Regions from separate parts of the Leclercia sp. LSNIH3 genome, predicted to be linked through region 3. Evidence: predicted binding sites of a transcription regulator. Region 3 holds the regulator's gene; each other region holds the start of a gene.
The links. Region 3 encodes PurR, which represses purine synthesis genes. Its sites were predicted from a motif close to CANGCAAACGTTTGCNTG; they were not measured.

Region 1: a site for PurR is predicted at 3,055-3,072, ahead of cvpA (colicin V production protein). Genes of this name have one in related genera too.
Region 2: a site for PurR is predicted at 1,071-1,088, ahead of pyrD (quinone-dependent dihydroorotate dehydrogenase). Genes of this name have one in related genera too.

What each region holds. Positions count from the first base shown of each region.
Region 1 covers NZ_CP026387.1:3,878,376-3,883,013, reverse strand. The annotation lists gene argT (lysine/arginine/ornithine ABC transporter substrate-binding protein ArgT) at 1-3, opposite strand, end outside; gene C3F35_RS18850 (UbiX family flavin prenyltransferase) at 301-870, opposite strand; gene purF (amidophosphoribosyltransferase) at 960-2,477, opposite strand; gene cvpA (colicin V production protein) at 2,511-2,999, opposite strand; gene dedD (cell division protein DedD) at 3,220-3,927, opposite strand; gene folC (bifunctional tetrahydrofolate synthase/dihydrofolate synthase) at 3,917-4,638, opposite strand, start outside.
Region 2 covers NZ_CP026387.1:755,647-760,284, reverse strand. The annotation lists gene C3F35_RS03780 (sulfonate ABC transporter substrate-binding protein) at 1-367, opposite strand, end outside; gene ssuE (NADPH-dependent FMN reductase) at 360-935, opposite strand; gene pyrD (quinone-dependent dihydroorotate dehydrogenase) at 1,184-2,194, shown strand; gene zapC (cell division protein ZapC) at 2,363-2,899, shown strand; gene C3F35_RS03760 (YcbX family protein) at 2,896-4,005, opposite strand; gene rlmKL (bifunctional 23S rRNA (guanine(2069)-N(7))-methyltransferase RlmK/23S rRNA (guanine(2445)-N(2))-methyltransferase RlmL) at 4,105-4,638, shown strand, end outside.
Region 3 covers NZ_CP026387.1:334,204-338,841, forward strand. The annotation lists gene C3F35_RS01630 (C40 family peptidase) at 1-294, shown strand, start outside; gene sodB (superoxide dismutase [Fe]) at 417-998, shown strand; gene C3F35_RS01640 (MFS transporter) at 1,037-2,203, opposite strand; gene cydH (cytochrome bd-I oxidase subunit CydH) at 2,368-2,457, opposite strand; gene purR (HTH-type transcriptional repressor PurR) at 2,753-3,778, shown strand; gene punR (DNA-binding transcriptional activator PunR) at 3,775-4,638, opposite strand, start outside.

The sequences.
Region 1 (4,638 bases), 1.2 Mb from region 3:
CATACATTACCCTCAAGTGTCGTGATTTTATTATGTAATAGATGATGTTGTGTGTTGTTGCAGGCGATCTCTTGCAGGTCTTATGCCAGATTGCGTCTGGCGCAAAACTACGGCGTTAAATTTGTTAACGAAAGGTTGCAAGATTGCCTTAATGGTGAAAGATAGCAGGTCTGCCAAACGAACCGCAGTGGGAAGAAAGGAAAAAAGGAATTAAATGTTGAGGATATGATCGCGGTTGCAGAATTGCCCTGAAACAGGGCACGTTGCGCTGACCTGCCCCACGGCAGGTCATCTTTCCCGTCAGACGCCCTGCCAGCGGGTAAAGAGATCGTCCGGCAGTTCAATGTCGAACTGGTCAATCACCCGGTTCACCGTTTGATTTATGATCTCATCCAGGCTTTGCGGACGGTGATAAAACGCCGGAACCGGCGGCATGATCACCGCCCCCAGTTCGGCCGCCTGAGTCATCAGCCGCAGATGGCCCAGATGGAGCGGGGTTTCGCGTACGCAGAGTACCAGCGGGCGGCGCTCTTTCAGCACCACGTCAGCGGCGCGGGTCACCAGGGTATCGGTGTAGCTGTTGACGATGCCGGAGAGGGTTTTGATGGAACAAGGCAGGATCACCATGCCCGTGGTCTTAAACGAGCCGGAGGAGATGCTGGCGGCGATATCGCGCGCATCATGCACCACGTCGGCTAATGCCTGAACGTCACGCAGGGAATAGTCGGTTTCGAGAGAGAGAGTCTGACGCGCGGCCTGGCTCATCACCAGATGGGTTTCAACGTCTGCGACGTCGCGTAATACCTGCAGCAAACGGACACCGTAAATCGCGCCGCTGGCCCCTGAGATCCCTACTATCAATCGTTTCATGATTATCGCCCTTACTGTAACTGGGCTGACTGTGCAGGATTTTGGCGGGAGTTGCAAGCGAGGGCAGACGCCCTCGCCTGTGATTACGATTAACCTTCGTTGTGCATCTCTAAGCTTTCGAGATCGTTTGCCATTTGCACGGCTTTCGCATCGTCGTTACGCAGAGAGTCGAGGTAGTCGAGATACTGCTGGTCCACGTCTTTGGTAACGTAGATGCCGTTAAACACCGAACACTCAAACTGCTGGATATCCGGGTTCTCGGCGCGCACCGCGTCGATCAGATCGTTGAGATCCTGGAAAATCAGGCCATCGGCACCGATGATCTGGCGGATCTCGTCCACTTCGCGACCGTGAGCAATCAGCTCGTTGGCCGTTGGCATGTCAATGCCGTACACGTTCGGGAAGCGAATTTCCGGTGCCGCAGAAGCCAGATAAACCTTCTTCGCACCCGCTTCACGGGCCATCTCAATAATCTGCTCTGAAGTGGTGCCACGCACGATGGAGTCATCCACCAGCAGAACGTTCTTGTCGCGGAACTCAGCGCGGTTGGCGTTCAGCTTACGGCGTACTGATTTCCGGCGCAGATGCTGGCCTGGCATAATAAAGGTGCGGCCAACATAGCGGTTTTTCACAAAGCCCTGGCGATACGGTTTACCCAGGATACGCGCCATCTCCAGCGCGATATCGCAGGAGGTTTCCGGGATAGGGATAACCACGTCGATATCCAGGTCTTCCCACTCGCGAGCAATCTTCTCGCCGAGCTTGGTTCCCATGTTCACACGGGCGCTATAGACGGAGATCTTGTCGATGAAGGAGTCTGGACGGGCAAAGTAGACGTACTCGAACAGGCACGGGTTGCTGACCGGGTTTTCCGCGCACTGGCGGGTGAACAGCTGGCCTTTTTCGGTAATATAGACCGCTTCACCTGGGGCAACGTCACGCAGGAACTCAAAGCCCAGGGTATCCAGCGCCACGCTTTCGGAGGCAACCATATACTCGGTACGGCCATCGCCAATATCGCGTTTACCCAGCACCAGCGGGCGAATACCGTTCGGATCGCGGAACGCGACCATACCGTGGCCGATAATCATCGCTACGCAGGCATAGGCACCGCGAATCAGACGGTTAGTGGCCGCCACGGCAGCAAAAATGTTGTCGGCTTCCAGCGGATAGTGACGGAAGTTATCCAGTTCGCTGGCAAAGACGTTAAGCAGAATTTCAGAATCTGAAGTGGTGTTAATGTGGCGACGCTTCTCTTCAAACAGCTTTTTACGCAGCTCGTGGGCATTGGTCAGGTTGCCGTTGTGGGCAAGCGTGATGCCATACGGAGAGTTAACGTAGAAAGGCTGCGCTTCAGAGGCGCTGGAACTGCCTGCGGTAGGGTAACGAACGTGACCAATACCCATATTACCCTGCAGACGCTGCATATGGCGGGCTTCAAACACATCGTTTACCAGGCCGTTAGCCTTACGTAAACGGAAGCAGTTGTGTGCATCAATGGTGATGATACCCGCGGCATCCTGCCCACGGTGCTGAAGCACCGATAATGCGTCATAAATAGACTGGTTTACCGGCATGAAACCGGCGATACCGACAATACCGCACATTCGTCATTTCCTCGTTAAGCCACATCTCAGGGTTTATGCCCTGGGCAAAAAACTCGACGAGCTTTGCAGATAGTCGAAGAACCATCTGATGATGAAGCTGAACTGCGGGATCAGCTGCGATTTCTGCCAGTCTTCACTTTTTGAGAACCCGGTAAAGGTATCAAGGAAGAACAGTATCGCGGCGACAATCAACACGCCTCGCAATGCACCGAAACAGATCCCGAGCACCCTGTCCGTTCCTGACAAACCGGTTTTTTCAACCAGTTGGCCGATCACGTAGTTAACAATGGCGCCGACAATCAGCGTCGCGATAAACAGCACCGCGATAGCAATCCCATTTCGAACCAGTTCATCTTCAAAGCCCGTGAACCAGACAGACAGGTAAGTGTAGTAATGACTGGCAACAAAGAAGGCACAGCCCCAGGTTACCAGCGATAACGCTTCACGAACAAAGCCACGGATCAGGCTAACCAGACAGGAAAAACCTATCACCGCAATGATGGCGTAATCAATCCAGACCATATACGTCCCACGATTAAACGCCCTGTCATCCAGTTCGGGGCGAATTCTAACAGAAAAAGAAAACGTTTGCGTAGGGATTTCCTTCCCACGCGTAAATAAAAAAGGCGCTGAAAAAATAATCAACGCCACTGGCCGTTGCGTCTCTTCGGACGCCTGCCCTCCCCTCCTCCGGCACTCTCCTTTAAAGAAAAACAGCAGTGGCAGGGGAAAAAAACCTACATTAATTAACGTTGTAGTTCATCACCACGCCGCTCAGGCCGGAGAGTTGGTTCAGCTCTCCAAGCGATCCTTTCAGCTTATCTTTAGATGCATCCGGGCCGACGAGAATACGGGTAATTTTACCCTGTACCGGCGTCGTAGGTGAAGTGTAAACGCGGTACCCCGCGCCACGGAGTTTAGCCACCACCTCGTTAACCTTGTCGGCATTTTTCAATGCGCCGAGCTGCACGACATAGGCTTTACCGGTTGGCGCCGGTTTCTCTTCTGCCGCCGGTTTGGCCGGTGGGGTTTCCGTCGCCGCCGCCAGCTGCTGGCTGGTGTTATCGCGCTGAGGTTTTGGCTGCGGCTTCTCAACCGGTTTCGGTTTTTGCACCGGCTTTGGCGCATATTGCTCGACCGGCGCCGGAACGGGATCCAGTTCGTTATTGTTACCGGACGCCAGACGCGACGGATCTAAGGATGGTGCCGCGGCATCGCCCGCCTGCACCTCTTCAGCCGCGCCTTCCGGCGGCTGAGCAGGTAACGCCTGTGTCGCCGCTGGCAGCATATCCGGCTCATCCCGGTCGCCAGGTTTCGGCACCAGCGGGATCGCCGCAAACTCATCCTGATAATGTTTTTTCTGTCCATCAAGCAGCCCCGGGAGAATAATGACCCCCAGCGCCACCAGCACAATGGTGCCTGCTAAACGGTTCTGAAACTTACTTGCCACCGGTTCTCCCCGCATCCATTACGTCCATGACATGTGCCACCGTGTGGAAGGATCCACACACCAGCACGGTATCTTCTGGTCTGGCGTCCGCCATTGCCGCGCGCCACGCCAGTTCCACGCTGGCAAAGGTCTGGCCCTGGCCGAGGTGTTGCATCAGCTGTTCGGCCGTAGCCCCACGCGGACCTTCAAGAGGTGCACAATACCAGCTATCGACCACACTCTCCATGCAGGCCAGCGTGCCGCCAATATCTTTATCATGAAGCATACCGATAACCGCCAGCACGCGCCCGGTTTTTGGCAATGATTTGAGACGTCCGGCGAGATAGGCAGCCGCATGGGGGTTATGGGCGACATCCAGAATCAGACGCGGTGATTCGCTGACGATCTGGAAACGTCCGGCCAGAATCGCCTGCTGAATGCCGTCGCGAATAGCCTGCTCGTTAACAGTCAAACCGCTGGCGCGCAATGCGGCCAGCGCCGTGGCGGCATTCGGCTGCGGCACCTGCGGCAACGGTAAGTTCTCCAGCGCGCCTTTGGCGTCTTCAAAGCGCCAGCCACTCTCTGTCACGCTGTAGCGCCAGTCCACGTCGCGACGCTGCAACAGGGCGCCCTTCTCCTGCGCCACGTCAGCGATGGTGTGCGGCATATCGGGTTCACCGACAATGGCTGGTTTACCGGCCCGGAATATACCGGCTTTTTCACGGCCAATGC
Region 2 (4,638 bases), 420 kb from region 3:
TAATCGGGCTGTTTTCAGGAACCAGGATCACTTCGGCTTTCGGTTTGGGCGGCTCCACGCCAACGTAGACCAGATCTGCCCCGGCGGCCTGAGCGAAGATGGGCGGGATATCGCCGGTGCTGCCGAGATCGATACTGCCGACGTTCAACGCCTCCAGCATCTGCGGGCCTGCCGGAAACTCTACCCAGGAGAATCTGGTGTCCGGGTAGCGTTTTTCCAGCAGCTGGTGGCTTTTCGCCAGCACCATGCTGACGCTGCCTTTCTGGTAGCCGATACGCAGGCTATCCGGGGTAGGCTCGGCAGCGTGCGCCAGGGCAGAAAAGGCCAGAAGCCCTGCGAGGCCTGTACGGACCAGGGATTTAAACATGGGCGACTCCTTTCTGAAGACCAAAAGCAGGAACCTGGACGTCGCGGCGGTGCAACGCCTGCCAGAACGTCTCCAGCGCGCTGTCGAGACGGGTCTGTAAATTCGGGGTAAAGTGCGGCTTGTGCTGGTAATCGATCACCTGCGAATCATCGGCAAACACGCCATGCAGTATCTCCTGAGCTTTCAGGGCGCTGAGGACGGGCTTCAGGGCATAATCTACCGCCAGCAGGTGGGCGACGGTGCCGCCAGTCGCCAGGGGCAGGACAATTTTGCCTTCCAGCGCGCGCTCCGGCAGCAGGTCGAGCAGGGTTTTCAGGGCACCGGAAAACGAGGCTTTATAAACCGGCGTTGCGACGATCAGCCCGTCGGCATCTTTGAGCTGCTCATTCAGGGTTTTTAGCGCCGGGCTGTCGAAACGCGCATAAAGAAGATCTTCCGGGGCAAAGTTATGTAGATTCCAGTGGAACACCTCAACATCCAGCGAAGTGAGTTGCTCTCTTGCGTACTCCAGCAGCGCGCTGGAGCGGGAAGGGAATCGCGGACTGCCAGCCAACGTAATGACGCGCATAAATGCTCCTTATAACCAATTGTTTGCTTTTATCTAACATTGATAACATTTGTTGGCAGTGTGGCATTGCTGACTTATTCCACTAAATGATTTATCTGCAGAATAAATGCCAAAAAATGAATAAAGGAGGAATGAAAAGTAAACGATTGCGCGGCAGGGCGCTTTTTTTGTCCCAGGTCAATTCCCTTTCCCGCTGCAATCGCAGATAATACGCCCCCGGTTTGCACACCGGGAATCCAGGAGAGTTCATGTACTACCCCTTCGTTCGTAAAGCCCTTTTCCAGCTCGATCCTGAGCGCGCTCATGAATTTACATTCCAGCAATTACGCCGTATTACGGGAACCCCGCTTGAAGCGCTGGTGCGCCAGAGAGTGATGGAGAAGCCGGTCACCTGCATGGGATTAACCTTTAAAAACCCACTGGGTCTGGCAGCAGGGCTGGATAAAAACGGCGAGTGCATCGATGCTCTGGGTGCGATGGGCTTTGGTTCCATTGAAATTGGCACCGTCACGCCACGTCCACAGCCGGGTAACGACAAGCCGCGCCTGTTCCGTCTGGTGGAGGCCGAAGGGCTGATCAACCGCATGGGCTTTAATAACCTCGGCGTCGATCATCTGGTCGAGAATGTGAAGAAAGCGCATTTCGATGGCGTTCTGGGCATTAATATCGGCAAAAATAAAGACACGCCGGTAGAGCAGGGCAAAGATGACTATCTGATTTGTATGGAAAAAGTCTACGCCTACGCCGGGTATATTGCGGTGAATATCTCTTCACCTAACACCCCAGGCCTGCGCACGCTGCAATATGGTGAAGCGCTCGACGATTTGTTAGTCGCCATCAAAAATAAGCAAAATGAACTCCAGGCGACCCACCATAAATATGTTCCGGTGGCTGTTAAAATCGCCCCAGATCTGACCGAAGAAGAGCTGGCGCAGGTGGCCGACAGTTTAGTTCGCCATAATATTGATGGCGTTATTGCCACTAATACGACCCTCGACCGTTCTTTAGTGCAGGGGATGAAATATTGCGACGAAATGGGCGGCCTGAGCGGGCGTCCGGTGCAGTTAAAAAGCACTGAAATTATTCGTCGTCTGTCAGAAGAATTGAAGGGCCGCCTGCCAATTATTGGGGTGGGGGGAATTGATTCAGTGATGGCCGCGCGCGAGAAAATGGCGGCTGGCGCTTCGCTGGTGCAGATATATTCGGGCTTTATTTTCAAAGGCCCACCGCTGATTAAAGAAATCGTTAATCATATCTAATCTTTTATCATGACTCACAACCAGGGCTTTATTTCCAGCTCTGGTTGTTTTATATTCCCGGACTGTTGCTTTATTAGACATTGTGGTCTTTGATTATTGAAGTTTAAAAAGCGAAGCGGCAATACAGGACTTTCTTACGACAGGACGTTTTAGGAACGGGAGAGACAAATGCGAATTAAACCTGACGATAACTGGCGCTGGTATTTCTGTGACGAGCACGATCGCATGATGCTCGATCTGGCCAATGGTATGTTGTTTCGTTCTCGTTTTGCCCGCAGGATGTTGACCCCGGATGCCTTTGCCGATACCGGTTTTTGCGTTGATGATGCTGCACTCTATTTCTCTTTTGAAGAGAAGTGCCGTGACCTCGAACTGTCGAAAGAACAACGCGCCGAGCTGGTGCTCAATGCGCTGGTGGCGATACGCTTCCTTAAACCTCAGATGCCGAAAAGCTGGCACTTTCTTGCTCACAACGAGCGCTGGTCTCCCGTCACCGGCGATGCCGCGTGCGTCAGCCTGAGCGAGAATGCCGAGCAGGTGAATTTGCTGGTGGTGGAGCCGGGCGATAATGCCGCGCTCTGTTTACTGGCGCAGCCATCGGTGACCATTGCCGGGCGCACCATGCAGCTGGGCGACCCGATTAAAGTGATGAATGACCGGCTAAAACCGCAGCCGGTCTGTTTCAGCCTCGAGCAGGCTGTTTAAGCTTCCAGCTGTAACGCACTTTTCGGTACGCAGCTGCAGCACAGAATCGTGCCGTCACTGCCGATAGCCGATTTCTTCAACGCCGTTACTTCGCCTTCGACCAGGGTAACGCGACAGCATCCGCAGATCCCCGCCCGGCAGGAATAGGGCACACGAATACCGGCCTGTTCAAGCTGTTCCAGTAATACCTGCTGATTGTTGCCACGGATCGTCTGACCCTGCCACTGAATAGTGACAGCCGTCGCGGGCTGCGTCTCTACTTCGATAGCCTCTTCCTCAGCCCCTGCGCCGTAGATCCGGCCTGGCCCTGTGAAGAGAATTTCCACTTCGTCGCCTACGCGGATCACCCCGCTGCTGCGCGGGATCAGGTTCTGACCAAAATCGACATCGCCGTTATCCTGTGCAGTGCGGAAAGATTGCAGCGTTTTTAGCGGTTCACCGGCAGGGTGCTTTTGTCCTTTTTCCGGGCTGACGGTAGTAAAGATGCAGCGGCTGCAGGGTTTCACCACGTCAAAGATAACCTCCCCGATGCGGATGACTTTCCAGGTATCCTCTTCCCAGGCCGTTGCGCCTGTGACCACCAGATTCGGGCGGAACTGCTCCATCTGCACGCTGGCCGGGCAGCGCTTTTGCAGGTCGCGCAAGGAGGCGTCGTTAGTGAGCAGGAACGGGAAGCCGTCGGCAAACGACAGCGGAACCGCGGCAAAATCTTTAACGCGTCGCGTCATTTCAGGCCCGACCCAGCGGAGCTGTACCGGGCGCGAAAAGAATTCGCTCAGCCAGCGGTTGATCGCGTCGGGGGCGATACGCGCGGTAAAGTGGTTGCCCCACACTTCGGTAGGCGCATCCGCTGGGGCAAAATCGCTGAAGCGAACAAGACTACTGGAACCGTCTGGTGCGGTAAGATGCAGGCCGTCCTGAACCGGGGCCGGGGTGAAACGAACCATCTGCGGGAACTGGCGTGCGGTAATAAAGGTGCCATCCGGTTCTGTGATCATAAAAGTGCGATCATACGCAAAACCGCTGACGTCTGCGAAGGCATGCGTCAGCCCAATACCGCGCATGGATTTGACCGGATGAATGAAAAGCCTGGATAACGTCGCCACGGCACCGCTCCCTCAAATGAAAATAAGCCCTCAACTTTATGACATAGCGCCTGGATTGGCTATAATGCGCAGCAATTTTCTTAGAGTAAAAGTGACGATATGAATTCTCTGTTTGCCAGTACGGCCCGTGGGCTGGAAGAGCTGTTAAAAACTGAACTGGAAAACCTGGGTGCGCAAGAGTGCCAGGTGGTTCAGGGTGGGGTCCATTTTCAGGGCGACACGCGGCTTATTTACCAGAGCCTGATGTGGAGTCGCCTGGCCTCACGCATCATGTTGCCGATGAGAGAGTGCAAGGTTTACAGCGATCTCGATCTTTATCTGGGCGTGCAGACTATCGACTGGACAGAGATTTTTGCCCCGGGCGCCACTTTTGCCGTGCACTTCAGCGGCCTGAATGACGAGATCCGCAACAGCCAGTATGGCGCGCTGAAGGTCAAAGATGCCATCGTTGACTGCTTCACCCGTAAAAATCTTGAACGTCCGAACGTCGATCGTGAAAACCCTGACCTGCGTATCAACGTGCGTCTGAACAAAGAGATCGCCAGTATCGCGCTGGATCTGTGTGGCGAAGGCCTGCACCAGCGCGGTTACCGCGACCGGGCAGGTATCGCGCCGATCAAAGAGAACCTGGCG
Region 3 (4,638 bases):
TACGCCTATAAAGATCTGGTTAAATTCCGCATTCCACGTACCGCTAACGAAATGTACCACCTGCGTGACGCCTCACCGGTCGATCGCGGTGAGCTGGAGAGCGGTGACCTGGTGTTCTTCCGCACCCAGGGTCGGGGTACGGCGGATCATGTCGGCGTCTACGTCGGCAATGGCAAATTTATTCAGTCGCCACGCACCGGCCAGGACATCCAGATTACTTCCCTCAGCGAAGACTACTGGCAGCGTCATTACGTCGGCGCGCGTCGCGTAATGAAGGCCAACACCCTCCGTTAATCCCCTGCCCCGCCAGTACGCTGGCGGGGTAAGTTCCTCTTTTGCATGGCCTTTCAATTTGCTACTCTATCCCTTCATTTAGTATGGCTATTAAATGGATCACTATAATAAGGAGAGTAGCAATGTCGTTTGAATTACCTGCATTACCGTATGCAAAAGACGCCCTGGCCCCGCATATTTCGGCGGAGACCCTGGAATATCACTACGGCAAACACCACCAGACCTATGTCACCAACCTGAACAACCTGATCGGCGGCACCGCATTCGAAGGGAAAACCCTGGAAGAGATCGTACGCACCTCCGAAGGCGGCGTGTTTAACAACGCCGCTCAGGTGTGGAACCACACCTTCTACTGGAACTGCCTGGCACCCAATGCAGGCGGCGAGCCAACGGGCGAGCTGGCGGCAGCCATTACTGCTGCATTCGGCAGCTTTGCGGATTTTAAAGCGAAGTTTACTGATGCGGCGGTGAAGAACTTTGGCGCAGGCTGGACCTGGCTGGTCAAAGAAGCGGACGGCAAGCTGGCTATCGTTTCCACCTCCAACGCCGGGACGCCATTAACCACCAGCGCCACCCCGCTGATGACCGTTGACGTCTGGGAACATGCGTATTACATCGATTACCGTAATGCGCGCCCAAATTACCTGGAGCACTTCTGGGCGCTGGTAAACTGGGAGTTTGTTGCGAAGAACTTCGCGGCATAAACAAAACGCCGAAGGTAACTCCTTCGGCGTTATTTTTTTTACTTGGTCGCGCAAACCGGTTCAGGTTGTTTTCGCCCGGAGGCCAAGACCAGAATAAGCCCCAGACCGGCAATGATCGCCCCCATTACCGGAACGAAGCTGTAACCCATTCCGCTGGAAATAACCGCCCCACCGGCCGCCGCCCCCAGCGCATTCCCCAGGTTAAAGGCACCGATATTCACCGAAGAAGATAACCCTGGCGCATCGCTGGCTACGCGCATAACGCGCATCTGCAACGGGGGGACCACCGCAAAGGTCGCCATACCCCATATCACCATCGCCACGGCCGCGCCCACCTCATTCCGCGCCAGCCACGGAATCGCCACCATGATCACGATAAGCAGCAGTAAAAAGCCTTTCAGGGTGCCGGTTACGGACTTATCAGCCAGCCTGCCGCCCAGATAGTTGCCGAGGGAAAAACCGACGCCAACCAGCACCAGCATGGCGGTGATAAAGGCTGGCGTCGCCTGATTGAGGTCATGCAGCACCGGGGCAATATAAGTATAAAGAGTGAACATCGCACCGGCACCCAGGACGGTGGTCAGCAGGGCTGATAACACCTGTGGACGCAGCAGGACCGCCAGCTCTTTGCGCACTTCCGGCTTTTCACCCGCACCGCCAGAAGGCAGAGAGAAGAACAACGCCATCATCGACACCACGCCCAGCAGCGCGGTGGCCAGGAAGGACATGCGCCAGCCAATCGCCTCACCCATCCAGGTTGCGGCAGGCACGCCGCCAATATTGGCGATGGTCAGCCCCATAAACATGGTGGCTACGGCGCTGGCCTGCTTATGCTTTGGCACCACGCTGGCTGCCACCACCGATCCGAGGCCAAAGAATGCGCCATGGTTCAGGCTGGTCAGAATACGTGACAGCATCAGGGTGGTGTAGTCCGGGGAGAGCGCCGACAGCACGTTGCCGACAGTAAAGATCGCCATCAGGAAGATCAGGGCGTTACGGCGGCCCCGATGCGACAGCAGCAGCGTCATCAGCGGTGCCCCCACCATCACCCCGATGGCATAGGCGCTGATCAGCATACCTGCCGCGGGAATAGAAACATCTACCCCTCGGGCGATAACCGGCAGCAGACCCATCGGCGAAAATTCGGTGGTACCAATACCAAAGGCACCGATGGCAAGGGCCAGCAGCGGAAAATTGATTCTCATACTTCAACTCCAGACACCGTGTCGTCGGGCGACACAGAACAATGAAGGCGAAAGCATGACATCAATCACAAAAAATGAGAAGTTAACAATTTAGCAAAAGATTTTTGCAGGGCGCGTAACAATCAGCGTAAAGGAACGAGGGAGAGCTGCCTCTCCCGCATCAATCAGTGCAGTGCCGCAACCAGACCGCTGGCGACAATCAGACTCAGAACAATAATGGTGGTAATCAGCGAAAACTTAAGATCGGTACTCATCAATTTTTCTCCTTTTAATCACCCTATGAAGAGTGAGCCTGCTCATTTTTACACAGTTCAGGGTAAAAATCTTGCTGGATTTAGATTGATATCGTTTTTTGCTCTTCCCCTTTTGGCCAAGATAAGACAAAATTCCACGCTAAATTTATTAGCGTACCGGCCATTGACCCCCTCCTGACGTCCTGTGTCGTTTTCCCGGCGTACCGCAATTCAAATTGCGCAATTAGGGCGAGTGAAGGCAAACGTTTACCTACCGGTTTTTCAGGAGCTTAGATATGGTCTGGAGTGACATCTGATGGCAACAATTAAAGACGTGGCGAAACGCGCAAACGTTTCCACTACAACCGTATCACATGTTATTAACAAAACCCGCTTTGTCGCGGAAGAGACCCGAAATAATGTCTGGGCGGCCATTAAAGAGCTGCATTACTCACCTAGCGCCGTGGCCCGCAGTCTGAAGGTCAATCACACGAAATCGATCGGCCTGCTGGCGACCAGCAGCGAAGCGCCCTATTTCGCAGAAATCATTGAAGCGGTAGAGAAGAACTGCTTCCAGAAAGGCTACACCCTTATCCTCGGCAACGCGTGGAACAGCCTCGAAAAACAGCGGGCTTATCTGTCGATGATGGCGCAAAAGCGCGTCGATGGTCTGCTGGTGATGTGTTCCGAATACCCAGAATCGCTGCTGTCTATGCTGGAAGAGTATCGCAATATTCCTATGGTGGTGATGGACTGGGGCGAAGCGAAGGCCGACTTCACCGACTCGGTGATCGATAACGCCTTTGAAGGCGGCTACATGGCCGGTCGTTACCTCATCGAACGCGGTCACCGCGAAATCGGCGTGATCCCGGGCGCGCTGGAGCGCAACACCGGTGCCGGCCGTCTGGCGGGCTTTATGAAAGCCATGGAAGAAGCGTTGATTACCGTGCCAGAGAGCTGGATCGTGCAGGGCGACTTTGAACCGGAGTCCGGCTACCGCGCAATGCAGCAGATCCTCTCCCAAAGCCCGCGCCCTACTGCCATCTTCTGTGGCGGGGATATTATGGCCATGGGTGCGCTCTGTGCCGCCGATGAGATGGGCCTGCGCGTCCCGCAGGACGTTTCGCTGATCGGGTATGATAACGTGCGCAACGCGCGCTTCTTTACCCCGGCGTTGACCACCATCCACCAGCCAAAAGATTCGCTGGGGGAGACCGCCTTCAACATGCTGCTGGACCGTATCGTCAACAAGCGCGAAGAGTCCCAGTCAATTGAAGTGCATCCGCGCCTGATTGAACGCCGTTCCGTTGCGGATGGTCCGTTCCGCGACTATCGCCGTTAATCTTCTCCGGGAGCCAGCACCTCTGGCTCCCGCAGCCACTCCCTGTTCATCGTTTCACTGTCTCCCAGATAATCCAGCAGCCATTCCAGGGCCGGTGACATATCGTTTTGTTGCCAGGTCAGGCAGCACGCCGCATCCGGGAAGGGATTCTCCAGCGCCAGCTCTACCCATTTCCCGCTGGCTATTTGCGGGCGGGCAAAATGAACCGGCACCATGCCCACGCACAATCCTGCCGAGAGGCATGTGGCGGACGATTCCCAGTCCGGCGCGACAATTCGCCGCTGGTTATCAAGCAGCCAGGTGATCCGTTTCGGCAGTGAGCGGGAGGTATCTTCTCGTACCAGCGACGGCCAGTTGCGCAGAATATCGTCGCTGATCGGCCCGTCCAGAGCAGCCAGAGGATGATGGCTGGCCACCACGCAGCACCAGCTCAGCATTCCCATATCGCGGAACGCATAGCGGCCACCTACCGGGATCGCCTGCGTGGCACCTATCGCCATCTCAACCCTGCCGTCTGCCAGCGCATCCCAGACGCCGTTGAAGACCTCCTGAGAAACCCGCAGCTCAACGTCAGAAAAGTGGCGGTAAAAATCGACAATCATCTGGCGGGTGCGCTCGGGACGAACAATGTTGTCCACCGCAATAGAGATATGCCCCCGCCAGCCATTGGCGATCTGCTGACACTGTTCGCGGGTGATCTGCATTTTTTTGATAACAGACCGCCCCTCTTTCAGAAACCACAGCCCGGCCGGGGTGAGAACCACATCGCGATGGCGACGCTCAAACAGCGGCACTGCCAGCCACTCCTCCAGTTGACGCACGGTATAGCTGATGGCTGAAGGTACGCGATGCAACTCCTG